2 regions of the Mycobacterium sp. NPDC003449 genome follow, and region 2 is predicted to be linked to the other one. Evidence: riboswitches for the same ligand, from Rfam matches in the RefSeq annotation. Region 2 holds a riboswitch; the other holds the start of a gene.
What was found. A riboswitch is a leader RNA that binds a small molecule or an ion and turns the genes downstream of it on or off. The one in region 2 is predicted to bind cobalamin.
Positions count from the first base shown of each region.

Region 1: linked by a shared signal. The riboswitch ahead of metE (5-methyltetrahydropteroyltriglutamate--homocysteine S-methyltransferase) and the one ahead of ACWDTP_RS03410 (VWA domain-containing protein) in region 2 are both predicted to bind cobalamin.

Region 1 covers NZ_JBSFPX010000107.1:8,721-23,807, forward strand. The annotation lists gene ACWDTP_RS23810 (glycerol-3-phosphate 1-O-acyltransferase) at 1-730, opposite strand, end outside; gene ACWDTP_RS23815 (HAD-IB family hydrolase) at 727-2,301, opposite strand; gene ACWDTP_RS23820 (wax ester/triacylglycerol synthase family O-acyltransferase) at 2,331-3,812, opposite strand; tRNA gene ACWDTP_RS23825 (tRNA-Arg) at 3,949-4,021, shown strand; gene ACWDTP_RS23830 (peroxiredoxin-like family protein) at 4,075-4,740, opposite strand; gene ACWDTP_RS23835 (TetR/AcrR family transcriptional regulator) at 4,829-5,455, shown strand; gene ACWDTP_RS23840 (DinB family protein) at 5,466-5,951, shown strand; gene ACWDTP_RS23845 (bifunctional 2-methylcitrate synthase/citrate synthase) at 5,960-7,093, opposite strand; gene prpB (methylisocitrate lyase) at 7,090-8,007, opposite strand; gene prpD (2-methylcitrate dehydratase PrpD) at 8,004-9,509, opposite strand; gene ACWDTP_RS23860 (short-chain fatty acyl-CoA regulator family protein) at 9,621-11,054, shown strand; gene metE (5-methyltetrahydropteroyltriglutamate--homocysteine S-methyltransferase) at 11,124-13,406, opposite strand; cobalamin riboswitch at 13,555-13,735, opposite strand; gene ACWDTP_RS23870 (sensor domain-containing protein) at 13,820-14,494, opposite strand; gene ACWDTP_RS23875 (hypothetical protein) at 14,497-15,030, opposite strand.
Region 2 covers NZ_JBSFPX010000006.1:54,211-69,297, reverse strand. The annotation lists gene ACWDTP_RS03450 (cobalamin B12-binding domain-containing protein) at 1-210, opposite strand, end outside; gene ACWDTP_RS03445 (acyl-CoA mutase large subunit family protein) at 231-1,859, opposite strand; gene ACWDTP_RS03440 (thiamine pyrophosphate-binding protein) at 1,973-3,685, shown strand; gene ACWDTP_RS03435 (TetR/AcrR family transcriptional regulator) at 3,722-4,486, opposite strand; gene ACWDTP_RS03430 (hypothetical protein) at 4,589-5,029, opposite strand; gene ACWDTP_RS03425 (MMPL/RND family transporter) at 5,026-7,929, opposite strand; gene ACWDTP_RS03420 (MmpS family transport accessory protein) at 7,926-8,330, opposite strand; gene ACWDTP_RS03415 (GntR family transcriptional regulator) at 8,623-9,318, shown strand; cobalamin riboswitch at 9,400-9,554, shown strand; gene ACWDTP_RS03410 (VWA domain-containing protein) at 9,581-11,569, shown strand; gene cobO (cob(I)yrinic acid a,c-diamide adenosyltransferase) at 11,569-12,183, shown strand; gene ACWDTP_RS03400 (cobyrinate a,c-diamide synthase) at 12,177-13,595, shown strand; gene ACWDTP_RS03395 (bifunctional adenosylcobinamide kinase/adenosylcobinamide-phosphate guanylyltransferase) at 13,601-14,125, opposite strand; gene ACWDTP_RS03390 (cobalamin biosynthesis protein) at 14,161-15,087, shown strand, end outside; gene ACWDTP_RS03385 (cobalt-precorrin-6A reductase) at 15,064-15,087, opposite strand, start outside.

The DNA.
Region 1 (15,087 bases), on a different contig from region 2:
TCCGGGGGTCGAACCCGCGGCTGAAGATGGCGCGGCCCAGGGTCGGGATGAGGTCGACGGAGAATCGGCTCCACCCCGTCGAAAGTTCGTCGAGCATCTCGCCGGCCGTGTCCACGGTCGCGCCGGGGATCTTCTCCAGCCCCTCGCGAAACCGCACCGACGCCAGCATCTCCGGCTTGACCAGACGGGGCGACTTGTATTCGGGGCCGAGCAGCCGGAGCTCCACCCGCTCGATCGCCAGGATCGCCCGGCGGAGCACGAAATGGGCGAATTCCCTGGGGTTCTCGGCGACGGTGGTCTCGCTCCACTGCTGGCGCAGCTCGGAGACCTTGGCCGGTTCACCGGCCACCACCCTGGCCCGGGACGGATCTTTGCGCAGGATCCGTCGTTGCAGGAGCTCCGGTGGCCGATAGGTGTCGCGATCGGAGATCAGCGCCATCACCTTCAGCCGGGTGGGCAGCCCGGCCGGCACCCAGAACACCCGCACCGGCACCACCTGCCTGTCCTCGTCGGCCTCCAGTTCCTCGACCAGTCGGGCGAGCACCCCCGGTGCGGGCTCGTCGGCCGCGGGCAGTTGCAGCACCTCGACCCTGGATTCGGGATGGTCGCGGCGCTGCGCCTTGAGCCAGTCGTTGAGCAGGTCCAGCTCGGCGGCCGAGGACACCGATGCCAGCACCAGCGCGTCGTCGGAGGTGGTGAAGCTGGCGAAGTGGTCGGTGGAATCGGTCACGGCCTGCCCCTCGCGGTGCCGCGGCGGGCGCCCGGATCGGGTTTGGTCCCTGCGGCTTTCGCGGGAGCCTTCCTTGCCGCCTTCTTGGGCGCCTTGGCGGCCGGCTTCGGCGGCTCGTCGAATGCGAACTCCGGCAGGGTGTCGTGCGGCCACGATTTGAGGGTGTCGAGGTAGAGCTGGCGGATCGCGGCGATCCGATCCGGTAGGTCCTCGGTGGTCCAGTCGTGCACCGGAATCGGCGGGTAGACCGCCACGTCAACGGTTCCGGGGTTGAACGTGCTGGAATCGCGCGCGGCGATCACCTCGGCGTTGCGGATAACGATCGGGACGATCGGGACACCCGCGGCCATCGCGATCCGGAACGGCCCCTTCTTGAACGGGCCGACCTCGGTGGTGTCCAGCCGGGTGCCCTCGGGAGCGACCAGGATCGACAAACCCTTGCGGGCAAGGTCTTCCACCTTGCGCAGGCTCTCGACGGCCTTCTGCGGATCGTCGCGGTCGATGAACGCCGCGTCCATCACCCGCCCCAGCGTGCCCACCAACGGATCGTTGGCGAGTTCCTTCTTGCCCACGCTGGTGAAGTTGTCGCGCACCAAGGCCCCCGCAATGACCGGGTCGGCCTGGTTGCGATGGTTGAAGATGAACACGGCGGGCCGCTGGGCGGTGAGGTTCTCCTCGCCCAGCACGTTGAGGCTGATACCGGTGGCCGCCAGCAGAACGCGGCTCCAGGTCGAGGTGAAGAAGTTGACCCCGCTGCGCCGATTGCGGTTGAGCAGGCCCCAGCCGATCGCACCCGCGGCCACCGGCATCAGCGATGCCACCCCCGCCACCGTCCGCAGCTGCGAGATCGGGCTGCCACCGCTGCGGCTGCTGAACTTCAGGATCGGCCAGCCACGTTTGGCGGCCACGGCGGCCAATTTTCCCGCCGGGTTCGTCGGCCGCGGATTGCCGACCACGTACATCAGCGCGACGTCCTCGTCGCCGTCGGCATAGAAGTAACTCTTGGCCAGATCGATCTTGTTATCGGCCGAGAATGCCTGCACGGCACGGGCTTTCCCAGGGCCCCAGATGATCGGTGTCTGCACCTCGCCGGTGATCAGACCGTCGTCGTCGGTCTCGAACTTGTTGCTGAGCACATTGTCGATGCCCAGGAACCGGGCGACCGGCTCAACCTGCACCGTCAGCGCCGAGGAGCTCAGCACCACGGTGTGGCCCCTGGCCATATGGGCCCGCACCATCGCCCGCATCTCGGGGTAGATCCGGCCCTGGACGTACTGGAGGAACAGCCGCTCCCCCAGTTCGTCGAGGTCGCTGAGCGAGTTCCCGCGCAGCATCCGGGCACCCCTGCCGATCAGGCTCTCGAACTCCGACCGGCCCAACTGGTGGTTCAGGCCGGCCTGCACCATCCCGATGAACTCACCGACCCCCATCTGGCCGCGGCGCAGCCGGTCCTGGGTCATGATCACCCCGGTGAAGCCGGCCACCAGGGTGCCGTCGAGGTCGAAGAAGGCGCCGATCTCGGGCCCCTCCGGACTCGCCTCGATCTCGGCCAAGGTGCCGGGAAGCCGCATCTGCGGCGGATTGCCCTTACCTGTCGAAGTCACTGCGCACCACCCCCGTTCGATGATTCTCCGGCAGGCGCATCGACACTGAACGAGGCCGGGGTGCAGCGTGCGTCACCCCCGAGGGCGAGCACCTCGTCGAAGCCGTCCCGCAGGCAACGCGCGAAGAGCCGGTCGTCGGTGACGGCGGCCCGGTCGTAGCGGACGGTGACGGTGATATGGCCGGACCGGGAGATGAGCACCGCCATCATCGCCACCCCAGGCAGCGGACCCAGCCCGTAGTGCCGCAGAATCTTCGCGCCGGCGATGTAGGTGTCCCCCGGGTACACCGGCACATTGCTGGCCTGCACGTCGGAGTTCACCACCGACCCGGCGACCGATTCCAGGAAGGTGTCGGGCAGCAGGCTGAGCACCGGAGCGACCGCGCCGACGACGTCGATGGCCCGCTCCTGTCGTTTGCTGGTCATCTGCGATCGGACGGCTTTGATCCGGGCCGCGGGATCGGCGATGGCGACGGGTGCGGCGAGATTGACCCCGGCGAAGCGGTTACCGCCGGCCGGATCGTCCTGGGCGCGCAGATTCACCGGCACCGCCATCGGCAGGGTTTGTACCGGGATGCCCTTCGCCTCGTGATAGATCCGCAGGGCACCGCACAGTCCGGCCAGGTAAGCATCGTTGATGGAGCCTTCGGCTGCCTTGGCGGCGCGATGCAGGTCGCCGAACGGGATGTCGATCGCCTCGCTGCGCGACGACAGGCTGCGGCGGCGCAACAACGGCGACGGGTCGGCGGCCGGGCTCATCACCCGGGCTCCCGACTTCGCGTAATCCACCACCCCGCCCACCGCCGACACCGGATCGCGCACCGCCCTGGTGGCCACCCGGGCCGCACCGCCGAGTACGCCGAGTACACCACCGACGATCGAGCCGGGCAGCCGGTTGATGCCCTGGCGCATCAGATCGTTGGGCGAGAGGTCCTGCGGGATCGGCAACGGCGCCTGTGGGTCCGGCCCGGGATCGCGTTCGAGGTCATAGATGTTGGCGAACATCTCGACGCTGCCGACGCCGTCGGTCACCGCGTGGCTCAGGTGCAGGATGGTGGCGGCGCGGCCGTCGGCCAGTCCTTCCACCAGCGTCGCACTCCACAGCGGGCGGGTGATGTCCATCGGCGACTGCAGCGCCACCTCGGCGAGGTCGAGCACCTCGCGCACCGTGCCAGGCTGGGGAACGCGGACCCGGCGCACGTGGTAATCCAGGGTGAAATCCGGATCGATCACCCACCGCGGCGCGGCGGTGGGCAGTGTCGGCATCACGACCTTCTGGCGCAGCCGCAGCACCTTCCGGGAGGCGTTGTCGAAGCGGGCCCGAAACCGGTCCCAGTTCGGCGTGGTGTCGAGGATCTCGACGCCCATGATGCCGGAGCGGGTACGGGGATTGGCCTCCCCGCGGTGCAACAGCTGATCGACCGCACTCAGTTCCTCGGGCAACCCGGCCGCGTCCGACTCCGGCACTTCGCTGCTCATAACGTGGTCCCTCTCCCCTCACCGGCGACCGAGTGCAGCGTCCACGCTAGTCTGCCGCCGAGGACCACGGGGCGGCTTTGCCGGGTGTCACACCCGACCGGTGGCCGGCACCGGCACGATAGACTCTTCGAGCGCTGCCTCCGTAGCTCAGCGGATAGAGCAGCCGCCTTCTAAGCGGTTGGTCGCAGGTTCGATCCCTGCCGGGGGCGCTTCTTGGGGACGAGTGGGCGCCGGGACGAGGAATCGGTTGTCCGACAGCGAGTCACCGGGTCCCGTCGACGGCGGCCAGGATATCGGCCACCTCGCTGCGGGTCGTGTAGTCCGGGTGCACGTCGATCCACCTGACGACGCCGGCGGCGTCGACGACGACAACCGTTGGCATCGGCAGCGTGGTGCGACCATCGGCGTTCACCTCGGTGAGGTCGAGTCCCAACTTGATCTGTGCGGCAATCGAATCCGGAGACGGGCCGTGGAGGATGCCCAACCCGGCGGCGATCTGGTTGCCCGGGTCGGAGGCGACCGCGTAGGTCAACTCGTTGGTCTCGGCGGCGCTCAGCGATCCGTCGGGCTTCTGCGGGCTCACCGCGATCAGCGCGAAGCCGCGTTCACGCAGCGCCGGCACCAACTCGCCCTGGTAGGTGCGCAACGCGATATTGCAGTACGGGCACCAGGCTCCGCGGTAGAACACCACCACCGCGGGCCCGCCGTCGCGCAATTGCTCCAGCGAAGTCGGGGCGCCGTGCGCATCGAGCAGCTTCCCGTCGGGCATGACGTCCCCGGGCGAGGCCACGCCCTCCGGCACGCCGCGCGCCGTCAAAGCCGCCTGCTCGGTCGTGAATGCAGCCACGACCTCGGCCGGCAGGTTCGCGGCCGCTGCGGTCGCGGCGTCCCGCGACTGTTCGCCGATCGTCCGAGTGTGCGTTGTCATGCGTGCGCCTCCCTGCAGATTGGATTATTCATTCCACAAAACGGCAGATTTTTTGGATTGTCAACTCCAAAATTGATAGCGTCGGTGGATGTTCACCCCGAAGGGCCGGGCCACCAGGGACCGCATCGTGTCCCAGGCCGCCGCGTTGATGCACGCCCGCGGGGTCTCGGGAACCAGCACCGAGGACGTTCGCGCCGCCGCAGGCGTCAGCGCGTCGCAGATCTACCACTACTTCGACGACAAAGGCGCGCTCACCCGCGCGGTCATCGAGTATCAGACCGCCACCATCCTCAGAATTCAGGAAGCGATGCTCGCGCGGCTCGACGATCTCGACGCGTTGCGCGCGTGGGCCGATGTGATCGTCGAGTACCAACGATCCAACGGCTGCCGCGGTGGGTGCCCGCTCGGGTCGCTCGCCAGTGAGCTCGCCGAAAGCGACAGTGCCGCACGGGAAGATGTCGCCGCGGGGTATCGCCGCTGGCAAGCGGCCATCCGCGCCGGGCTGGCCGCGATGCGGGACCGCGGTGAGCTCGCCGACGTCGCCGACGTCGACGGGCTGGCGACGGCACTGTTGACGACGCTGCAGGGCGGTCTGCTGATGGCCCAGACCCTGCGCGACGTCGAACCGCTGCGGACGACGCTGGACGCGATGATCGACCACATCGCGTCCTTCACACCGTCGCGGCCGCTGCACGCCGGCGGTCGACGGCACTAGGGTCGTCGCCATGGCACGGCGACGACGGGACATGCCACCGCCCGCAACCGGCGGTAGCGAGCGTGAAGTTCTCCTCGGGTTTCTCGACTACCTCCGCGAGTCGGTGATCGCTAAGGCGCACGGTGCACCCGAACCGCAGGTCCGTCACCCCGGCGTGCCGTCGGGGACCAATCTGCTCGGGTTGCTCAATCACCTGATCAATGTCGAGCGGTTCACCTTTCTGGGCGACGACGTCCCCGACTGGCCCGCGACCTTCCACGCCGCCGACAGCAGCACCGTACCGGCGCTGACGACCGAGTACCGACGGGTCACCGCCGCGGCCAACACCACGATCGCCGCCTGCGTCGATCTCGGCTCGCCGTGTCAACGGCCGACCCGCAACGGCAAGTCGCCGTCGATGCGCTGGGCGCTCACGCACATGATCGAGGAGATCGGACGCCACGCCGGGCATATGGACATCCTGCGCGAACTCATCGACGGCTCCACCGGCCGCTGACCCGGCACCTACGCCAGGGTGCGCTGCGGACGGCCGCGGTACTCGCTCAGCGGCCGGATGAGGGCGTTGGATGCCGCCTGTTCCATGATGTGGGCCGTCCAACCGGTGATCCGGCTCATCACGAAAAGCGGTGTGAAGCTGGGGATGTCGAAGCCCATCAGGTGGTAGGCCGGCCCGGTCGGGAAGTCCAGGTTGGGCTTGATCCCGGTGGCGGCGAGCATGTTCTGCTCCAGGCGGTCATAGATGTCCAGCCATCGTTGCCCGTCGCGCACCGCGGCCACCCGCTGCAGGGCAGCTTTCATGGCGGGCACCCGGGAATCGCCATTTTTGTACACCCGGTGCCCGAAACCCATCACCTTGTCCTTGCGGGACATTTTGCCGTGCAACCACTCCGCGGCATTCTCGGCGCTGCCGATCTCGAGCATGTCGTGCATGACCGCCTCGTTGGCGCCGCCGTGCAATGAGCCCTTGAGCGCGCCGATCGCCGCCGTCACCGCGGAGTAGATGTCGGACTGCGTCGAGGTGACTACGCGTGCCGCGAACGTGGACGCGTTGAAACTGTGCTCGGCGTAGAGGACCATCGACTGCTCGAAAGCCTTGACGATCACCGGGTCCGGTACCTCACCGAAGCACATGTTCAGGAAGTTCTCCGAATAACTCATGTGGCTATGCGGGGCAATCGGTTCCAGCCCCCGGCGCCGGCGCATGTCGGCAGCGACGATGGTGGGCAGGACCGCGAACATCCGCAGCGACTTGGCGAGGTTGGCCGTGGGGGCGCTGTCGTCCTCCTCGGGGTCTTCGGCGCCCAGGTAGCTGATCGCCGTGCGGACCACGTCCATCGGATGGCAGGTGTCGGGGATCTTGGCCAGTAGTGACTGCATCGACCGATCGATACGGCGCGACGCCCGCTCACGCTGGGAGAACAGTGCCAGCTCCTGATCGGTGGGCAGTTCGCCGTGCCACAGCAGATACGCGACCTGCTCGAAGCTGCAGTGCGCGGCCAGATCCTGGACGGCGTAACCGCGGTAGGTCAGTGAGTTGGTTTCCGGGACTACCTTGGAGACGGCGGTGGTGTCGACCACCACGCCCGCCAGTCCTTTGTGGATGCTCGGTGAGACTGTGTCGTTCGCGGTGACGGTCATCGTGTCGCCCCTTGCAGCGAAAAATTGTAGATATCCGAGTCGAACTGGTTGTAGTCGTTGTAACGCAAGAGTTCATACAGCCTGCTTCGGTGCTGCATCTGATCCAGAATCCCGGATTGTGTTCCTGTCGAGGAGATTTCACGCAGTCCCACCTCGACGGCATGCATCGCCAGGCGCAGCGTGGTCACCGGGTAGATCACCATGTTGTAGCCGATCTCGGACAACTGCTGGGCCGTGAGCAGTTCGGACTTTCCGAACTCTGTCATGTTGGCCAGTAGCGGAACGTCGACCGCGGCCCGGAACTGTTCGAAATCCGCCGGGGTGTACAGAGCCTCGGTGAAGATCAGGTCCGCACCGGCGTCGGCGTAGGCCTTGGCCCGGTCGATCGCCGCGGCGATCCCCTCGATCCCCGCGGCATCCGTACGGGCGCAGATGATGAAGTTGGGATCCCGCCGTGCCGAGACGGCAGCACGCAGCCGCTTGACCATCTCGGCGGTCTCCACCACGGCCTTGCCGTCGAGGTGTCCGCACCGCTTCGGGTTCACCTGGTCTTCCAGGTGCAGCCCGGCCAGCCCCGCGTCTTCGAGCAGTGTCACGGTGCGGGCCGCGCTCATGGGTTCCCCGAAGCCGGTGTCGGCGTCGATGAACGTCGGAAGGTCGGTAGCCGAGGCGATCTGGGCTCCGCGGGCCGTCACCTCGGTCAGCGTCGTCAACCCGATGTCAGGCAGACCCAGGTCGGCCGACAGGACCGCACCCGAGACGTAGACGCCGTCGAAGCCGATCTCGGCGACGAGTTTGGCGACCAGCGGGGAGAACGCCCCCGGAAAGCGCAGGAGCCGGCCGGATTCCAACCCGCGACGGAACGTCCGGCGCTTCTCCGAGACCGGGACCTCGGAGCCGAGCAACCCGCTCATTGGAAGATCCCCGACGGCACGGTCGGCGCCTTGTCCAACACCCGCGGGGCCACCCGGACGTTGAGCGTGGCGAGCCCGCCGGCCTTGGCCATCGAGACGTTCTCGACTACACTCAGGAACCGTTGCTGCTCTTCGGATTCCACGACACCGTCGGCCAGTTCGGCGAACTTGGCGACGTATTGTTCACGCTCGAACGGCCGCGCCCCCAACGGATGCGCATCGGCGACGGCGAGCTCGTCGACGATGGTCTCGCCGCTCTTGAGGGTCACCACGGCTTTGGCTCCGAACGCTTTCTCGGCCGGGTCGTTCGAGTGGTACCGCCGCGTCCACTCCGGATCCTCGACCGTGGCGACCTTCCGCCAGAGTTCGACGGTGTCGGCCCGGTGTGCCCGCTCCGGCGCGTAAGACCGTTCATGGTGCCAGGCGCCGTCCTGCAGGGCGACGGCGAAGATGTACATCACCGAGTGATCGAGCGTTTCCCGCGAGGCGTCGGGATCGAACTTCTGCGGATCGTTGGACCCGGTGCCGATCACCACATGTGTGTGGTGGCTGGTGTGCAGCGTGATACTGGCGATCTGGTCCAGATCACCGATACGCCCCCGCATCCGCCGGGCCAGGTCGATGGGCGCCTGGCTCTGGTACTCGGCCGAATGCTCCTTGGTGTAGGTGTCCAGGATGGCCCGCTTGGGTTCACCCCGAGCGGGCAGCGGAACGTGGTACGTGTGCTCGGGGCCGGACAGCAGCCAGGCGATCACGCCGTCCTCGCCCTCCCAGATCGGCGCGGGCGCCCCCTCGCCGCGCATCGCCCGGTCCACGGCCTCGATGGCGACCTTGCCCGCCCATGCCGGCGCAAATGCCTTCCAGCTGGAGATCCGCCCCTTGCGGGACTGACGCGTCGCGGTGGTCAGGTGCAGCGCCTGGCCGATTGCGGCGTAGATCGTCTCGGGGTCCAGCCGCAGCATGGTGCCCAGGCCGGCGGCGACCGACGGACCGAGGTGCGCGACGTGGTCGATCTTGTGCCGGTGCAGGCAGATTCCCTTGGCCAGGTCGACCTGGACTTCGTACGCGGTGGCGATACCGCGGATCAGGTCGGATCCGCGGACGCCGAGGTGTTGGGCCACCGCCACCAGCGCCGGGATGTTGTCGCCGGGATGAGAGTATTCGGCGGCGAGGAAGGTGTCGTGAAAGTCCAACTCGCGCACGGCCACCCCGTTGGCCCAGGCTGCCCACTCGGCCGAGACCGTATCGTCGACGCCGAACACCGCGGCGCCCCGCCGGGTCTTATGCGCCTGCGCCTGGGCCCGAGCCACGGTGACGGGACGGCGGATCACCGATGCGGCCGACACCGCAGCGTTGTCGATGATCCGGTTGATCACCATCGCCTCGGTCTCGGACGGCACCGCCACCGGGTCCGCCGCGACCTCGGCGATCTTCCACGCCAGGTGTTCGGTCCGCGGAAAATCGTCGGCGCTACGCCGTGTTCTCACCTCATGTTCACGCATATTTCGCACGGTACGCAGACCGAATTCCCCGCGAAAGAGCCTGTAAATGCATAATTTTGCGTCCTTCAGCGAAGACTTTTGCGAATATTGTGGATGCTCGATGAGGTAGTCTTGGGAGCGGTGGCAAAGACATTCGCGGGTGCCCGCCTGAGGCGCTTACGAGACGAGCGAGGCCTGACCCAGGTCGCGCTGGCGCGCGCCCTGGGGCTGTCGACCAGCTACGTCAACCAACTGGAGAACGACCAGCGCCCGATCACCGTCCCGGTGCTGCTGGCATTGTCGGACCGCTTCGACCTGCCGACGCACTACTTCGCGCCGGACGCAGACGCCCGGCTGGTGTCCGATCTGCGTGAGATCCTCACCGACGGTCCCGCCACCAATGCGCAGATCGAAGAACTCGTCGCCCGCATGCCCGAGGTCGGCCAGGCCATGGTGAACCTGCACCGGCGGTTACACGATGCGACGGCAGAATTGGAGGCCGTGCACGATCGTGCGAGCCTGAACGTGCAGACCGGCACCCAACAGCCCATGCCGTTCGAAGAGGTCCGTGACTTCTTCTACGACCGCCGCAACTACATCGACGCACTCGACCGGGCGGCCGAGGAGCTGTTCGGCCGCCACGGCTTACAGCTCGGCGGGCTCGATGTCCAACTGGCCGGTCTGTTGTCCGCCGAGTTCGGTGTCACGGTGGTCGTCGACGACGGTGACGTCCTCGGCGCCAACGTGAAACGGCGCTACCACGCCGAGGTCCGCACCCTTCACGTGGCGCGGTGGCTGCTACCCGGACGACGCGCGTTCCAGCTGGCCACCCAGATCGCCCTGCTGTCACACGCCGATCTGATCGACGCCATCGTCGCGACCGACGCCCGTTTGAGCTCAGAGGCGAAGGGGGTGGCCCGAATTGGCTTGGCGAACTACTTCGCCGGCGCGCTACTGCTTCCCTACCGGACGTTTCTGGCCGCCGCGGAAGACCTGCGGTACGACATCGACCAACTCGCCCGGCGATTCGAGGTCGGATTCGAAACGGTGTGTCATCGCCTGTCGACCTTGCAGCGACCGGACGCGCGCGGCATCCCGTTCATCTTCGTGCGCACCGATAGCGCGGGAAACATCTCGAAACGGCAGTCTGCCACGGCTTTTCACTTCTCACGGGTCGGCGGGAACTGCCCGCTGTGGGTGGTGCACCATGCATCGGCGCGCCCGGGCGAATTCCTGACGCAGGTGGCCCAGATGCCCGACGGCCGCAGCTACTTCTGGATCGCCAAGACGGCGGACACGGCACCGAGCCGATACCTGGGGACCCCCAAAAGCTTTGCCATCGGCCTGGGCTGCGACCTGGCCCACGCCGACAAGCTCGTCTATTCGGTAGGCATCGATCTGACCGATCCCGAGGCCGTCGTGCCGATCGGTGCGGGTTGCCGAGTCTGCGACCGGCCGGCCTGCCCTCAACGGGCGTTCCCGTACGTGGGCAAGCCGGTCCAGGTCGACCCGCAGACCAGCAGCAGCCTGCCTTATTCGCCGGCAGGTCAGCCCGCCGACCGCTGACTGTGCCGAGCGTGGGCCTCATGCACGCAAATTCGCCGCAACGCGTGCATGAGGCCCACGCTCGCCAGTTCAGCCGGCGCGCACCTCCGCGGCCGCTGCCACCAGGTGCTTGAGCGATTCGGTCACCTCCGCGGTGTTCCTGGTCTTCAGACCGCAGTCGGGATTCACCCAGAGCCGCTCAGCAGGAACAGCTTTCAGCGCCTCCCGCAAAGAGGCGGCGATTTCCTGCACACCCGGCACCCGCGGTGAGTGAATGTCGTAGACGCCAGGGCCGACACTGTTGGCGAACCCGGCCTCGTTCAGATCGCCGAGCACCTCCATGTGCGAGCGGGCCGCCTCGATCGACGTCACGTCGGCATCCAGATCGGCGATCGCCCCGATCACCTCGCCGAACTCCGAGTAGCACAGGTGGGTGTGGATCTGCGTCGAGTCAGCGACCCCTGAGGTGGACAGCCGGAACGCATCGACGGCCCAGCGCAGGTACGCCTCCTTGTCCCTGGTTCGCAGCGGTAGCAGCTCGCGCAGGGCGGGCTCGTCGACCTGGATGATCGCGACACCCGCCGACTCCAGATCCACGGTCTCGTCCCGGATCGCGAGCGCCACCTGGGCGGCGGTATCGGCCAGCGGCTGGTCGTCGCGGACGAACGACCACGCCAGGATCGTGACCGGCCCGGTCAGCATGCCCTTGACCGGCTTCTCGGTCAGCGACTGTGCATAGGTGATCCATTGCACCGTCATGGGTTTCGACCGTGCGACGTCGCCGTAGAGGATCGGCGGGCGTACGCAGCGGCTGCCGTAGGACTGCACCCAACCGTTCTGCGTCGCGAAGAACCCGTCGAGTTGTTCGGCGAAGTACTGCACCATGTCGTTGCGCTCGGGTTCACCGTGCACCAGCACGTCGAGGCCCAACCGCTGCTGCAGTTCGATCACCGCGGCGATCTCGGCCTTCATCCGGGCTTCGTACTCGGCCCGGTCGATCTTGCCGGCCCGCAGATCGGCGCGGGCCACGCGAATGGCGGTCGTCTGCGGGTAGGACCCGATCGTGGTGGTCGGCAGGGCAGGCAGGTTGAGCCGGTCCTGCTGTACGGCCCGACGCCGGTCGGCGGGGCCGCGGTTGACGCCCGCGGCCACGATGGCGGAGATGCGCGCGCGGATGTCGGCGTTGTCGAGGCGCGGATCGGCCTTGCGGGACGCGATGGCCTCGTTGGACGCCGCGATCTCGGCCGAAATGGCCTCGCGACCGTGCGCGAGGGCACGCGCCAGGGCGGCCACCTCACCGACCTTTTCGGAGCCGAATGCCAGCCAACTCCGCAGCGCCGGATCCACACCATCCTCGGCGTCGAGGGTGTAGGGCACGTGCAGGGTCGAGCACGACGTCGATACCGCCACCGTGCCGGCAGGTCCCAGCAGGGTGGCCAAGGTGGCGAGCGCGGCCTGCAGATCGGTGCGCCAGATGTTGCGGCCGTCGACCACGCCGGCCACCACCAGCTTGCCGGCCAGCTCCGGCGCCGTGGCCACCGCGGAAACACCTCCGGCGACCAGATCGATGCCGATGGCCTCGACCGGGGTGCGGGCCAACACGGGCAGTGCATCGGTGAGCTCACCGAAGTAGGTGGCGACGAAGATGGCCGGCCGCCTGGTCAGGTCCGCGAGCCGGCGGTAGGTCTGCTCGGCCAGCTCGGCGGCGTTGTCGAGCATGTCGGTCACCAATACCGGTTCGTCGATCTGGACCCAGTCCACGCCCTTGTCGGAGAGCAGCTCCAGCAGTTCGGCATAGACGGCCACGAGTTCCCCGAGGCGCCCGATCGGCTCGGTACCGTCCACCGTCTTGGACAGCGCCAGGAAGGTGATCGGTCCGACGATCACCGGACGCGCGGGAATACCCTGGGCGGCAGCCTCTTCCACCTCACCGAGCACTTTGGCCGGATTAAGCCCGAAGTGGGTATCTGCACCGATCTCGGGCACGATGTAGTGGTAGTTGGTGTCGAACCACTTGGTCATCTCCAGCGGAACAATCTCTTCGCCACCGTAGGCGCCACCGCGGGCGGCGGCGAAATAGCGGTCCAGGTCATCGGTGATCGCGGCTACCCGCGGTGGGAGTGCACCCAGCAGCACGGCAGTGTCGAGAACCTGGTCGTAATACGAGAAGGTGTTGACTGGGACCGAGTCCAGTCCGGCCGCGACGAGCGATTCCCAGGTGTCGCGGCGCAACGTGGCGGCAATGGCTTCCAACTCGGCGCGGTCGGTGCGGCCGGCCCAGTATCTTTCGACGGCTCGCTTGAGTTCGCGATTGGGCCCGATGCGCGGGGAACCGAGAATGGTGGCGGTGAACGGTACAGCGGTTGCGTTCATGACGAGGTCCTTCAACGTGCTCGCAGGATGGCCACCGCCCGGAGACGTCGAGCCGAACACGTGTAAACCCGCCACGGGTACACCGCTTCGGCCACTGCCTATTCCGCGAGGCGATGAACCACCGGACGCGGCGCGTCCGGTACGGCTGGCAGGTCTTCGGACTCGCAGGCCCGCACGGCGATCCGTGCACCTAGTGGCCGTCGCTTCCCAGCCGCAGTTACCTGCGTGCCAGTGCTGATGACGGCGGTCGTTCCTGCTTACCGCTGCGGGACAGTCCCGGATTCCCACCGGGTTCCCTCTCGCGCCGCACCTGGATCAGCGTGCGGCGCTCGGTGTCGGCACCGGCCTGAGCCTGCGCCGACAAACCAGCTGCGTCGCTCACACTACCCGCCCGGCCGCAACGACAGCACGGCTCAGCGCGGCATCGCGACCATGATCCGGTCCACCACATCGGCGGCCTGCGTGACAGCCGAACCCTCGGGTTTACAAGCCTGAACATCCATCACGAGATTGGCGGCGACGGCCAGCGCACGCTGGCAGGCCCGGGTCTGGTCCCCGTTCACCCGGCTGAACGGCAAGGTGAGCTCGGAACTCGTCCTGGTGAGGTCTCCGCTGGTCCACCTGGGCAGGGGTCGACCGTTGAGGGTGATGTTGACATGGTGATTGGTGCACTTGGACCAGCGATCTGCCGACTCGTCGAGGAAATCCCGGGCATCCCGCGTGGACGCGAAGATGACCACCGACTGGACCACCAGGTCGTCCCAGTCATCGTTGTCCGGCGCCCGCAGCAGCACCTGACGCATGGCCGCCCAGTCCCTGCCGTAGATGGCGGACTCGTCGACCTGCCAGGCACCCAGACAGTTCAGGTTGGGCAGCAGGTCACGATGATCGCCCATCTCGGTGACGGGCCGGTGCGCCGTCATCCCCTCGGCGCCCATCACGGTGTCGATCTGATCGGCGCTGAGCAGCAGCCCCGCAAGCGCCGACTTCGGAACATCCTTCGGCGGGCCGTTGGCCGGGTCGCCATTGCCGGCACAGCTGGTTGCCAGCAGTACCAACACGAGCAATGAAATCGCGTGACGGATCACAGTCAGGCGTGGGTTCCTGCAGCGGCGCAGGCCATCTGCGCGTTGTTCGCGTCGTTGTTGAGCCGGGTGGCCGTGTCATTGAGCGACTGTCCACCGGTGCGCAGCCCCATCTTGAGAAGCAGCTTGGTGGCACCGACGGACCACGAGCGCATCGGGTTGGCGATGTCCGGCGAAAGTCCAGGTGTACCGGCCGCGCTCATCGCCGACGCGGCGGCCTCGCGCAGCGCGGTACGGCCACTGGTGTTGGTGGTGCTGATGGTCGGGTCGCCGTAGTCGGGACGTTCCACCCCTTCGATGGAATCGGCGAAGTCGCCGTAGAACGTCGACGCCGAGTCCAGGGCATCGGCGAAGGCCGAACACGCAGTTACCGCAGGCACTCCCGGCTCGGCAAGCCCCGGAACACCGGGAGCACTCGGCATGGGATCTTCCGGATCGGCGGCTGCGACGGGCATCGCGGCCAATCCGATGCTGAATGCGATGAGCAGTGCGGCAATCCCCCGCTCGCACGCCTTGGACGACCTCAACGATTCCTCCATCACTCGGTTGGCGGTGCACGGCCCGCAGTGCGGCCGCATCGGCGAAAGGCATTACAC
Region 2 (15,087 bases):
GCGCATGAGCCGGACGTGCTGGGCCGACAGGTTGGAGACGCCGACGACGTCGACGTCCTCCTGGACCGCGGCGCGGGCCACATCGGGGATCGTGGTGCGCAGGCCGGTGTAGATCACCTCCATGCCCGCGTCGCGCAGCGCCCGCGCGACGATCTTGACGCCGACATCGTGACCGTCGATACCCGGCTTGGCCAGCAGAACACGGATCATGGGCGTGCCTTTCGTGAGTGTCAGAAGATCGGGGGTGCGGTGTATTCGCCGACCTCGGCGATGACTCGTTTGACGATCTCGCCCTGGGAGGCGTGCGCCTTGCTGGCCGCGATCACCGCCGCCATCACGTTGCCGCCGTCGGCGACGACGCGCTGCAGGTCGTCGAGGGTGCGGTCGACCGCGGCGGCGTCGCGTTCGGCGCGGACCTTCTCCAGGCGCAGCACCTGCTCCTTCTCGGACTGCTCGTCGACGCGGAAGGTCTCGATCGGGCGCTCGCCCTGGGTTCCCTTGAAATCGTTGACCCCGACGATGGTGCGGGTGCCGTTCATGATCCGCAGTTGCTGGGCGTGCGCGGTGTCGGACACGGTCTGCTCCAGCCACCCGTTCTCGACGCCGCGGACGGCGCCGCCCTGGGCCTCGACCTGCTCCATCCAGTTCCAGGTCCGGCGCTCGATCTCGTCGGTGAGGCTCTCGATGTAGTAGGAGCCGGCCAACGGGTCGACCACATTGGTGACACCGCTCTCGTAGGCGACGACCTGCTGGGTCCGCAGCGACATCCGCTGTGCGAACTCGGACGGGATCGAGTACGCCTCGTCGAAGCACGACACCGCCATCGACTGCACCCCGCCCAGCGCGCCCGCCATCGACTGCAGGGCGCCACGGATCAGGTTCACCTCGGGCTGCTGGTAGGTCATGGTGCTGCCGCCGGTCTGGACGTGGGTTCGCAGCTTGCAGTTCTTGGGGTCGGCACCGTAGCGGTCGTGCACCAGCTGAGCCCAGATCCTGCGTGCGGCACGGAGTTTGGCGATCTCTTCGAGAAAGTCGTTGTGCACGTTGAAGATGAAGGAGAACCGGCCGACGAAGCCGTCGATGGGCAGGCCGCGGCCGAGCAGGTCCTCGATGTAGGCGATGGCATGCGCGAACGTGAAGGCCAGTTCCTGGTCGGCGGTGGTGCCGGCCTCACGAATGTTGTAGCCGTTGAGGCTGATCCCATTCCACCGGGGCATGTGCTCGGCGCAGTACTCGATCAGGTCGCAGGCCAGCCGCACCGAAGGCGCGGGCGGGAAGATGTAGGTCTTCTGGGCGTAGAAGTCCTTGAGCGGGTCGTTCTGCACCGTGCCGCCGAGTTTGGCCAGATCGAAACCGCGCATCTGCGCGGCGGCCACGTACTGGCCCACGAGCACGAAGGCCGGGTGGTTGATCGTCATCGAGACGCTGATGTTCTCCAGGTCGATGCCCTCGAAGAGGTCGTACATATCGCCGAGGGTGTCGATCGCGACGCCGGTGCGGCCCACCTCGCCGACCGCGCGGGGGTCGTCGGAGTCGAGCCCGATCAGGGTCGGCACGTCGTAGTCGTTGGACAGGCCGGTCTGGCCCTGCTCGATGACGTACTTGTTGCGCTGGTTGGTCTCGGGGGCCGTGCCCAGTCCGACCACCTGGCGGCGGGTCCACTGCCGGGTCCGGTACATGGTGGGGTGGGGCCCGCGGGTGTAGGGGTATCCGCCCGGATCGCCGAGCCTGGTCTGCGGATCCCACCCGTCGAGCCTGGTCGCGTCGTAATTCGCGTCGATGGGGATGCCGGAAAGCGTCGTGAAGGTGTCACCGGCGCCCTGCGTGCCGCCGCTTTCCCGGGTTTCGGAGACCGTCATGTGATCCCTTCCGTGGGCTGGTGTCAATTGTGATGCCTGTTACTATGGACTCTGGATCCAGGATTTGCAATACGTGATCCACAAAGCCTCCCCATATTCGGATTGGTGGTCATATGAGTCAGATGACGGTCGCCCAGCTCATCGCGGTCCGGCTCAAAGCCCAAGGCGTACAGCGCATCTTCGGTCTGTGCGGCGGTCACATCCAGCCGCTGTGGGATGCGGCGGCCCGGGCCGGGATCGAGATCGTCGACGTCCGCCATGAGGGTGCCGCCGTGTACATGGCGCATGCGACGGCCGAGCTGTCGGGCGAACTGGGCGTGGCGATGGTGACCGCGGGGCCCGGCCTGACCAATGCCGTCACCGCCATCTCCAACGCGTTCGTATCCCGAAGTCCGGTCCTGGTGCTGTCCGGACGGCCCCCGCGCCCCCAGACCGGGATGGGCGCCATGCAGGACATCGCCCAGGCCGAGATCGTGCGCCCGATCTGCCGGCTCACCGAGCAGGTGTCCGAACGCCACCACGTGATCCCCCGGCTGGACAAGGTGATCGCCGCCGCGCTGGGATCGGCGACCGGCGCCACCGGGCCCGCCTACATCGACTTCTCCACCGACCTGCTGGAGGAGACCGTGCACGACGCCGACATCCCCGCGGCCGGCCTGCAGCCGCGCCCGGCCGTCGAATTGGCACCCGACGCCTGCGCCGTCGACCAGGCCGCCGAACTGATCCGCGGGTCGTCGCGGATCGTGGTGATCGGCGGCCGGTCGGTGCGCAAGGTGCCCGCCGAGTTGACGAGCTTCCTCGCCGACGCCAACGCGCTGTACCTGGACTCCGGTGAGAGCCGCGGCGTCATCCGCGACGACGTGCCGTCATTCGTGCCCGCGGTCCGGGGCCGGGCCATGCGCGAGGCCGACCTGGTGATCACCCTGGGCAGGCGGCTGGATTTCCAGCTCGGCTACGGGTCGCCCGCGGTGTTCGCGCCCGACGCCCGATTCCTGCGCATCGGTACCTGTTTCGAAGAACTCGGCGAGAACCGCCGCGGCGATGTCGAGCTGCACGCCAGCACCGGGTCGGCGTTGGCGGCGCTGGCCTGGGCGGGCGCCACCCCCGATGCCCCGGATCGGGCCTGGATCGAGGACATGCAGCAGTCCAACACCAAGCGGGTGCGCAAGCTGGCCACCACGCTGGCCTCCCCGGACCTCGATCCGGCGGGCCGGATGTCGCCGAACTTCGTCGTCGGGGCGGTCAACGACCTGCTCTCGGACCGGTCGGTGGCGATCGCCGACGGGGGCGACATCCTGTCCTTCGCCCGGGTCGGCCTCAAACCCGTCGACTACCTGGACTGCGGCGCCCTCGGCTGCCTCGGGGTCGGCGTGCCGTTCGGGATCGCGGCGGCACTGCTGCGCCCGCAGGAACCGGTGATCGCCGTGATCGGTGACGGCAGCTTCGGATTCACCGGGGTCGAGGTGGACACCGCCGTCCGGCACAACGCCCGGGTGGTCTTCGTCGTGGTGAACAACGAGGCGTGGAACATCGAGCGTCACGACCAGGTCGACCGCTTCGACAACAACCTGGTGGGCGTGGACCTGCCGGGCTGCCGCTACGACCTGTTCGCGCAGAGCCTCGGCGCCCACGGTGAGCGGGTGGAGGATCCGGGTCAGCTGGCCGATGCGCTGAAACGCGCGATGGAGAACGCCCCGGCCGTCGTCGACGTCCTGGTCTCGCGCACCGCCAAGTCCCCCGACTATCTCGGTGGCCTGGCGCTGGTCCCGCCGCGCCATGCGGTCGGCCCGTGGAACGATGCCGAGGTCGCGCGCTACGCGCAGTGATCTTCGGGTTTCCGGGCAAGCTGCCCGCTGTTGTGTTCAGACAGCTACAGCCGCAAGGAAATTGGTGGTCAGGTTGTCACAGACGCTCTCGACATCAGGGAGGACGACTCCGAGGTTGTCGGGGAAGGCCGGACGCATGAGCATGTGAAAGACGATGGGGCCGAGCAGTTGCTGGACGAGCACCAGCACCGGTTGATCACGGACGCGTCCGGCTGCGATCTCCGTCTCGAACCAGGCGCCAACGGTTCCCAACATTCGCGGAACTGCGTGCCGGGTCAGGGATTGAACTGTGGCACTTTCTGGCCGCGAGTACACCTCGGCCAGCATCGCGGGGGTGACACGCGGTTCACGGCTGAGCGCCTGGGCCACGGTGCGGTAAAAGCCGTGCACTGTGGCGTAAAGATCGTCCTGCGCAGTGGCGAAGTAGCTTTCGATGTCGCGGACGGGACTGTACTGGTCGAACACCGCGCGTAGCAGTTCGTCCCGTCCGCCGAACACGGCGTGCAGGCTGAATACGGAGCAGGCGGCGTGTTCGGCGATGATGTCGAGCGTGGTCGCGGCCAGGCCGTTCTTGCTGATCAGCTGCGCGGCTGAGGCGAGTGCCCGCACCCGTACCGGGGGGCGGCCGCCGGGGTCGATGCCTGCGGCGCGGACAGCGGCGTCCAGAACAGTGCGGGATCCGCCCAGCCTGCGAATCAGCGTGCTGCGGGAGATGTGGGCTTCGGCGGCGATGGCGCTGACGGGGACATCGACGATGTCTCGGTTGAGTACGTCCGCGGCACGCACCGCGGCCTCGATCAACTCCGGCGCAACGGTCCGGACGGACGTGGAGCTGATGTTGCTACGTGACACAGAATCACCCTATCGCTGCATAACCGGCACGGAATTAAGCCAGTTGGTGGTTCAACTCAGGACGGCCGCATCCCGCAGTCGCGATTTGAGGCGTGCCACCCTGCGCAGCTGCCCGAAGATGTTGAACGAGCCCAGCATGGTGAGGCCCCCGATGAACGTCCGGAACGAGGGGTTGCCGCCGTGGACATCGAGTTCATGCAGACAGCCGACGACATAGAACGCTCCCGCGGTGAACAGGACGGCCGGTATCGCATAAGCCAGCGGCGACCGGGCGTCGGAGACCAATTCCTGCGCGTAGTCGAACTCATCCTGCGTCAGTGGCCGACGTTTGCGCACCTTGGCCAGTATCGCTTTGTGGGCGCCCAACTTCTCGCCGAGCACCGCCGACGTCCGCCGCTCCAGCCGACCGATGTAGACGAACGCGCACGCCGCGAAGATCAGCGCCAGCACCGCCAAGAGAATCGTGAGCGCACCCCACAGACCGAGATTCATTGCGCCCCTCCCTTGTTCTGGGTCACCGTCTCCGCTGTGGGAGCTACAACGTCACCGTCGTCCCACAGCATCAGCTGACGCACCGAGGCACGGGATCCGTAGGGCTGCAGCATCTGGCTGGCCGGGCGGGCCCGCACCCGCAGCGGCCACCAGAACCACCGGCCGAGCAGCGTGGCAATCGCCGGCGTCATGAACGAGCGCACGATCAGCGTGTCGAACAGCAATCCGAGGGCGATCGTGGTGCCGACCTGGCCGAGGACCCGCAGGTCGGCGAACACGAATGAGGCCATCGTCGCGGCGAACACCAGACCTGCTGAGGTCACGACGGAGCCGGAGCCGGCCATGGCCCGGATGATGCCGGTGTTGATGCCCGCGCCCAGTTCTTCCTTGAACCGCGAGACCAGCAGCAGGTTGTAGTCCGAGCCGACCGCCAACAGCAGAATGACAGCCAGTGCCAACACGATCCAGTACAGCTCGACACCGAAGATGTACTGCCAGATCAACACCGACAGCCCGAAGGATGCGCCCAACGACAAGGCGACCGTACCGACGATGGTCAGGGCGGCGATCATGCTGCGGGTGATGAACATCATGACCAGCAGGATCAGGCTGAGCGCTGCGACGCCGGCGATCAGCAGATCATATTTCGCACCGTCGGCGATGTCCTTGTAGGTGGCCGCGGTGCCTGCGAGGTATATCTTGGACCCCGCCAGCGGGGTGCCCTTGACGGCATCCTTTGCCGCGTGGCGTATCTGATCGATGTGCGCAATGCCTTCCGGCGTCGCGGGATCACCCTCGTGGGTGATGATCATCCGGGCTGCCTTGCCGTCGGGCGAGAGGAACAACTTGACCCCGCGCAGGAATTCAGGGTTGGTGAAGACCTCCGGCGGCAGGTAGAACGAGTCATCGGTTTTGGCCGCATCGAACGCCTGGCCCATCGCGGCCGCGTTGTCCAACCCGTCGGCGGTCTGGTCGTTCTGCCCGGAGGTGGTCGAATGATTCGACATGATCAGTTCCCGGTTTCGTTCCTGATTGGCGATCTGAGGCGGGAACATTGCGAGCAGCTTGGGTTGCAGCGCATCGAGTTTGGCGATACTTCCCGATACGTCACTCAGACCCGAGGTCAGCGCGTCGATACCGTCGATGGCATCGAATATCGACCGCAACGCGGCGCAGGCCGGGATGTCGAAGCAGTGCGGCTCCCAGTAGAAGTAGTTGCGAATCGGCCGGAAGAAGTCATCGAAATCGGCGATCTTGCGTTGCAGGTCCTTCGTGGTCTCGATCGTCCGAGCGAACGCTTCGGCTTGCTCATTGGTGATCGCGGCCGACTGCTGCTGCAGCGCATACTGCTGGCGCAGGATATTGATCGAATCGTTGATCACATCAACCTGTTTGAGAAGCTCGTCGGCCTGTCCCTCTTGGAAGGGCAGGTTCAGGAACTGGGTGACGCTGCCCGCGCTGATCTGGAACGGGATGGACGTATGCTCCAGCGGCGTGCCCTCCGGCCGGGTGATCGACTGCACCTCGGCGATCCCGTCGGTATGGAAGATCTCCTTGGCCACCCGCTCCAACAGGATCATGCCCGTCGCGTTACGCATGTCGTGGTCGGCTTCGATCATCAGCAACTCGGGGTTGAGGCGTGCCGGGGAAAAGTGCCGCTCCGCGGCGGCATAGCCGAGATTGGCCGGGGCGCTCGCCGGCATGTACGGGCGGGTGTCGTAGCTGGTGGTGTACCCAGGCAGGGCCAAAAGGCCGATGAGCGCCACAGCGATCGTGGCCACCAGCACGGGGCCGGGCCAGCGCACGATGGCGGTGCCGATCCGCCGCCAGCCCTGGGTTTTCATTTCCCGGGCGGGGTCGAACAACCCGAAGTGGCGGCCGACCGCGATCACCGACGGCCCCAAGGTCAGCGCGGCCAGCACCGCGACAAGGACGCCGATCGCGGCGGGAATACCAAGGGTCTGGAAGTACGGGAGCCGGGTGAAGTGCAGGCAGAACACCGCACCGGCGATCGTCAGGCCCGACCCGAGGATGATGTGGGCGGTGCCGTGGTACATCGTGTTGAACGCCGTGACCCGGTCCTGACCGTCGTGGCGGGCTTCGTGGAACCGGCCCAGCAGGAAGATCGCGTAGTCGGTACCGGCGGCGATCACCAGCAGCGTCAGGAGATTCGTCGAATACGTCGACAGTTCGATCGCGCCGGCGTTGGCCAGCACCGCGACGACCCCGCGCGAGGCGGTCAGTTCGATCATCACCGTGAACAGCACCAGAATCGCGGTGGTGATGCGGCGGTACAGCCACAACAACATCACGATGATCACTCCGATGGTGATCAGGGTGGTCTTCCAGGTGCCGTCACTGCCGACCTCGAACTGATCGGTGACCAGTGGCGCGGCACCGGTGACGTACGCCCGTACGCCCGGTGGCGCCGGCGTGTCATCGACGATGTCGCGCACCGAGTCCACGGATTCGTTGGCCAGCGACTCACCCTGGTTGCCGGCCAGGTACACCTGTACCAGGGCGGCCTTGCCGTCGGAGCTCTGCGATCCGGCTGCGGTCAACGGATCGCCCCAGAAATCCTGCACGTGCTCAACGTGTTTGGTGTCGCGGTTGAGTTTGTCGACCAGGCCGTCGTAGTAGTGGTGCGCGTCGGCGCCCAGTGGTTGGTCACCCTCCAGGACGATCATCGCCGAACTGTCCGAGCTGAACTCGTCGAACACCTTGCCGATGCGTTTGGCGGCCTGCAGCGACGGTGCGTCCTGCGGGCTCAACGATGCGTTGTGGGCTTCGGCCACCGTTTCCAACTGCGGCACAAAGACGTTCGTCACCATCGCGACGGCCAGCCAGAAGAACACGATCGCGGCGGAGAACCGTCGCAGCAAGTCCGGAACGCGGGTCATCCGGACTTGTCCAGACAGTGGGTGAAGGCGTGCACAGTGTTCACTGTTCTCTCGTCTTTGACCTCGTTGTCGATCGTGATGCGACAGCCGATCGAGTCACTGTCCCCTTTGGCCGCAACATTCACGGCGATAGCGGGTTTCGTGGTGGAGGCGTCATAGGACCAGGGCAGCGCGACGTCGTCGACCCGCTGCGGTTGGGCATCGACGTCCAGGTAGGAAATGGTGGCCACCGTGCCCGGCGGACCGAACACCTCGATGAGCACCCGCTTGGGGTCGAACGGCTCGGCGTTGTCCATGATCCCGGTGGGGGTTGATATGACGTCGCGGGACGCGAAGATGCCGTGCAGGCGATACACCGTGAAGCTCGACAGCGCGATCACGGCCACCGCCACCAACACCATCCAGTTGCGGCCCAGGCGGCGTGCGATCGAAACCCTGTGCCCGCCTTGCCTATTCACGCCCACGCACCGCGGATGCCGATTCCGTTCACCGAACTCGCCCCGTCGAGAGGTGTGACATGCGGATAAACATAGACTGCATTACAGCTGCAATCAAGTGCTGTGTCAGACCGCGGCGACGCTCACCCATCACGCGCGTCGGGAGACAGCCCCGCGACCGGATCCGTGCACCGTGCCCCATAATGGTTTGTGGATCCAGAAGACACTCGACGTCGTTCCCGCGAGGAGGCAATCCGTGAGCCTGCCTAGTGACGGTGCGTTCTCGGCGCTCACGGCCCTGCCGCCGCGGGATTCCAGTGCGCTGGTCCGCACGGTCCGCGACCGGCTGCGGTTGGCCATCGTGCTGGAGGAGATCCCGCCTGGGGTCCGGCTCAACCAGGTCCAGGTGGCCGAACAACTCGGCGTCAGCCGGATGCCGGTGCGCGCGGCGGCCGCCGAACTGGTGTCCGAGGGGCTGCTGGAACCGCTGGCCTCCGGTGGCGTCGCGGTCCGGTCGTTGTCCAAGCGCGACGTGCAGGCCGCCTATGAGGTGCGCGAGGCCCTCGAGGCCAAGGCCGTGCGGGACGTGGCGCTGGCCCGCCCGCAGGCCGGTCTCGACAAACTGTTCGCCATCCTGGCGCGCCATGACGACCTCGGCGGGGCCAACGACACCCGGGCACTGCTCGACCTCGACCGTGACTTCCACGGAACGATTCTCGAGTCGACCGACAACCCGTACTTCAGCCGGGCGATGGTCCCGATGTGGGCGGTGGTGGAGCGCGCGATGGTCGGCATGCTGCGCACCATCCCCGACATGTTCGACGTGGCCTGGCGCCAGCACCGCGAGATCACCGAAGCGTTGGCCGCCGGCGACGCCGACACCGCCGAGCGCGTGGCCCGGCAGCACATCACCGACGCCGCGCGCCGGTTCGCCGAGGCCATGCCGGAGTGAGGGCACTCAGGTTTCCGGATCCGATGGACGCCGGCTCCGACGACGGTGATCCGCGGGTCGGCGGGCAGCCCGGCGGCGGTGCTAGCGTAAGGGTCGCGAGGTGCCCCGCGAACCGTGTACCCACAGGGTTCAGCGGGGGTAACGAGGGAAGCCGGTGAGACTCCGGCACAGGCCCGCTACGGTGTTCCGAGGATCGCTCGGTCAGTCCGAATACCGGCCCCGCATGCCCAACACCCGTTGGCAGTGACGAGCGGAGCCTCCCATGTTGCCTCTATATCCCTTCCCTGCCGTCGTCGGCGGCGATCCCGACGCGCCCGGCGGTCTCGACGATATGGCGCTGGCCCTGGTGCTCAGCGCCATCGACCCCGGCATCGGCGGTGTGCTGGTCCGCGGCGAGAAGGGCACCGCGAAGTCGACGCTGGTCCGCGCCCTCACCCGGGTGCTGCCCGATATCCGGGTCATCGGCGGCGACCGGTTCTCCACCGATCCCGCCGAGCCGGAACCGCTGTCCCCGGACGCGCCGTTCGGTCCGGACGCCGCGATCGAAACCCGCCCGGTCCGGCTGGTGGAGCTGCCCGTCGGGGCCACCGAGGACCGGGTGGCCGGGTCGATCCAACTCGAACGGGCGCTCAGCGACGGCGCCGTGCACTACGAACCGGGGCTGCTGGCCAAGGCGCACCGCGGCATCCTCTACGTCGACGAGGTCAACCTGCTGCACGACCATTTGGTCGACCTGCTGCTCGACGCCGCCGCGATGGGTCGGCTCACCGTGGAACGCGACGGCATCTCGGTCACCCACGCGGCGCGGTTCGTCCTGGTCGGGACGATGAACCCGGAGGAGGGGGAACTGCGTCCCCAGCTGCTGGACCGGTTCGGCCTCAGCGTCGAGGTGGCCGCCCCGCGCGATCCCGCCCAGCGCGCCGAGGTGGTGCGCAGGCGGCTGCTGTTCGATGCGGATCCGGCGGCGTTCTGCGCCGGCTACGCCGCGGCCGAACAACGCCTGCGGGACCGCATTCACCAAGCCCAACAGCACCTTTCCCGGGTAGAACTCGACGACGCGACGCTGCTGCGGATCGCCGAGGTGTGCTCGGCGTTCGGCGTCGACGGGATGCGGGCCGATATCGTCACCGCGCGGACCGCCGCGGCGCACGCCGCGTGGGCCGGCCGCGACGGGGTCACCGTGGACGATGTCCGGGCCGCGGCCCGGCTGGCGCTGCCGCACCGGCGCAGGCGCAACCCGTTCGATCAGCCCGGCCTCGACGAGAGCGAACTCGACGAACTGCTGCCCCCGTCAGACGATTCCGACCCGGACCCGGATCCCGATCCGGACGGGCCCGACGGCGAGGGCCCGCCCGAGCCGGACGCGCCCCCTCCCGGCGGCGACACCGACGGCGCGCAGTCGCCCGGCCCGAAGGACAGCCCGGCACCGACGGGCGCCGGTGACCCGTACCGGACCCGGCTGTTCACCGTGGCCGGGGTGGGTGACGGGCAGGCCGGCAGGCGCAGCCGGGCCCGCACCTCGACGGGCCGGCGCATCGGGGCCACCGCCTCGCCGACCGCGGGCACCGGGATCCATCTGGTCGAGACCGTGCGGGCCGCGGCCCCCCATCAGTCCGCAAGGGGGCGCACCGACGGCCGGGTGCTGCTGCGCGCCCAGGATGTGCGACGCGCGGTCCGGGAGGGCCGCGAAGCCAATCTGGTGCTGTTCGTCGTGGACACGTCCGGTTCGATGGCGGCCAGGGAGCGGATGCGTCAGGTGAAGACCGCGGTCCTGTCCCTGCTGCTCGACGCGTACCGCAGACGAGATCGCGTCGGGCTGGTCACCTTCCGCGACCGCGGCGCCGAGATCGCCCTCCCGCCAACCCGTTCGGTCGATGTGGCGGCCAAAAGGCTGGCCGACCTGCCGACCGGTGGGCGCACCCCGCTGGCCGAGGGGCTCATCGAGGCGGCCGAGCTGATCCGCCGCGAACGGCTCCGCGACCCGGGCCGGCGACCGCTGCTCGTGCTGGTCACCGACGGCCGCGCCACGGCGGGCCCCGACCCGGTCGGCCGGGCCCACCACATCGCGGCGGGCCTGGCCGCCCAGCATCTCAGCGCCATCGTGGTGGACTGCGAAAGCGGCCGGATGCGACTCGGTCTGGCCGCCGAGCTGGCCGACCACCTCGGCGCCGACCATGTCCCGCTGTCGCACGTCAGTGCCGAGGCGCTGACCGATATCGTCCGGCACGCCACGAGGAAAGGGGCCGCCTGATGCCACAGGGCCAACCATCGGTCGTACCCGACGACCGGCTCACCACCCGCCAGCGCCGCAACCGGCCCCTGCTGATCGTGCACACCGGTGACGGCAAGGGAAAGTCGACCGCGGCCTTCGGTCTGGCGTTGCGCGGCTGGAATCAGGGCTTCCGGATCGGGGTGTTCCAGTTCGTGAAGTCCGCCAAATGGCGCATCGGGGAACAGGCCGTGCTGGAACGGCTGGGCGCCCTGCACACCGAGACCGGTGAGGGCGGCCCGGTCGAATGGCACAAGATGGGGTCGGGCTGGTCGTGGAGCCGCAAGGCCGGCAGTGAAACCGACCATGCCGAGGCGGCCGCGGCCGGCTGGGCCGAGATCAAACGCCGGCTGGCCGAGCAGACGCACGACCTGTATGTGCTCGACGAGTTCACCTACCCGATCAACTGGGGTTGGGTGGATGTGGCCGACGTCGTCGACACCCTGGCCGCCCGGCCCGGCCACCAGCACGTCGTGATCACCGGCCGCAGAGCCGATCCCGCGCTGACCGAGGTCGCCGACCTGGTCACCGAGATGGGCAAGGTGAAGCATCCGATGGACGCGGGCCAGAAAGGCCAGCGGGGCATCGAATGGTAGCCACCGCGCTGCCGCGGCTGATCATCGCGGCACCGGCATCCGGGCACGGCAAGACGACGCTGGCGACCGGTTTGATGGCGGCGCTGGCCGCCAGGGGTCTTGCGGTGTCCGGTCACAAGGTCGGGCCGGATTTCATCGACCCGGGCTATCACGCCATGGCCACCGGGCGGCCCGGCCGTAACCTCGATCCGTTCCTGGTCGGCGAGCGGCGCATCGGGCCGCTGCTGCTGCACGGCGCCGCCCGCGCCGATATCGCCGTGATCGAGGGCGTCATGGGACTTTTCGACGGCCGGCTCGGCGCCGCGGGCGAGGCGTCGACCGCGCATGTCGCGGCGCTGACGAATACGCCGGTGGTGCTGGTCGTCGACATCTCCCACGCATCGCGCACCCATGCCGCGGTGGTCGCGGGGCTGGCCGCTTTCGATCCGGACGTACAGATCGCAGGCGTCATCCTGAACAAGGCCCGTACCGGCAGGCACGCCGACGAGGTGCGTGATGCGCTGGCCCCCAGCGGGATACCGGTCCTCGGTGCGCTTCCCCGGGATGACGACGCCGAAACCCCTTCCCGTCACCTGGGTCTGGTGCCTGCGGCCGAGCGCGCCGAGTCGGCGGCCACCGTGGCGCGGATGGCCGGCATCGTCGACGGGCACGTCGACCTCGATGCGGTGCTCGACATCGCCCGGCGGGCGCCCGATCTGCCAGGGGCCGCGTGGAATCCGGCGACCGAGGTGGGTGCCGCGTCGGCGGCCCTGCCGGTGGTCGCGGTCGCCGGCGGCCGGGCCTTCACCTTCCGTTACGCCGAGACCGATGAACTGTTGCGGGCCGCGGGCTGCGATCTCGTCGAGTTCGATCCGCTGACCGATGCGGCGCTGCCGCCGCACACCGCCGGGATCTACCTCGGCGGCGGGTTTCCCGAGGTGCACGCCGCCGAACTGGGCGGTAACGCACCGCTGCTCGCCGAGCTGCGGGCGGCCATCGCCGACGGGGTGCCCACGGTCGCCGAATGCGCCGGCCTGACCTACCTGTGCCGCACCCTCGACGGCACCCCGATGATCGGGGCCGTGCCGGCCACCGCGGAGATGACGCCGCGCCTGACCCTCGGCTACCGGACCGCGGTCAGCCCGTCCGACACCCTGCTAACCACGGCAGGCCAGCAGGTGACCGGGCACGAGTTCCATCGCACCAGGGTCACGGTCACGCCCACGGCGGGCCCGCTCACCGCGGCGTGGGAAACCCCCACCGGCGGCGACGGTTTCGCGGGTCCGGCGCTGCACGCGGCGTATCTGCACACCCACTGGGCCGGGCATCCCACGCTGGCGCAGCGGTTCGCCGATGCCGTCCATCGCCATGCCGGGCCGGCTCGCCCCCGGCCCGCCTCGCCGGAGATCGCCGCGGCCACCGAGCCGCTATGAGTTCATCAGAGGGTGAGGACGCGTCCCGCGATCACCAGGTGCACCTCATCGCACACGGCGGCGACCCGCTGGTTGATCGTGCCGAGCAGGTCCCGGAACAGCACCCCCGACCGGTGCGCGGGCACCACACCGAGACCGACCTCATTGGTCACCACCACCGCGTCGGGCCTGCCGGTCAGCGCATCGCACAACGCATCCAGGCGTGGGCCGATCGCGGCGGCCGCATCGGCCGTGGCGGCATCCCACAGCCCTTCGCGGTCCATGACGCCGACCATCCAGGTGCCCAGGCAGTCGAGCAGGACCGGCCCGTCGGCGCCGGCCACGGCGGCCGCGACATCGACGGTCTCCACGGTCACCCAGTGCGCAGGCCGCCGCGACCGGTGCAGCGCGACCCGGGCATCCCAATCGGCGTCGCTGCCGTCGGCCGGGCGTCCCGGTGCGATGTAGGTGACCGTCCCGGCGGCGGGGACCAACCCTTCGGCGTGGCGGGATTTCCCCGACCGGACGCCACCGGTGACCAGGATCCGCATGCTGCCATGGTAGGCGGAGGACGCCGGTGAACCGAATGACCGCCCGCGGCGCCGGGCTGCTGGCGGGCTTCGCCGCCGACCGGATTCTGGGTGACCCCCGGCGTTTTCACCCGGTCGCCGGGTTCGGCCGCACCGCCGCGTGGCTGGAGCGGGCGATGTACGCCGACCGGCGCGGCCGTGGCGTGGCCTACGTGGTGCTGCTGGTCGGCGGTAGCACGCTGGCGGCGGGCGCGGTGCAGCGTCGGCTCACGGGGCCCGCCGCCACCGCTGCGGGCACGGCGGCGGTGACCTGGGCGGTGCTCGGCGGACGGTCGCTGGAACGCGAGGCGGCGGCGGTGTCCGACCTGTTGACCGCCGACGACCTCGACGGGGCCCGGCGCCACCTGCGCCGCCTGGTCGGCCGCGACACCGCGACCCTGAGCCCGAACGAGATCGCCCGCGCGGTCATCGAATCGGTCGCCGAGAACACCAGCGATGCCGTGGTCGGTTCGCTGGTGTGGGGCGCCGCGGCGGGCATCCCCGGTCTGGTCGCGCACCGCGCCGCCAACACCCTGGACGCCATGGTCGGCCACCACAATCCACGTTATGAGCATTTCGGTTGGGCCGCAGCACGTTTCGACGACCTCATCGGCCTCCCCGGGGCCAGGGCGGCCGGGCTGCTCACGGCGCTGCTCGGACCCGATCCGGCCGCGGCGATCCGGGCCTGGCGGCGCGACGCGGCCGGTCATCCCAGCCCGAACGCGGGCGTGATCGAAGCCGGTTTCGCCGGCGCGCTCGGTATCCGGTTGGGCGGCACCAACACCTACTACGGCAACCGGGTCGAACACCGGGCACTGATGGGTGACGGCCGGGCCCCCGAGCCCGCCGACATCGGGCGCACCGCCCGGCTGGCCAGGCGGGTGGGCTGGGGTACGGCGCTGGCCGCCGCCGCGGTGTGCCTAGCCCGCGGTCGGTGCGCCCAA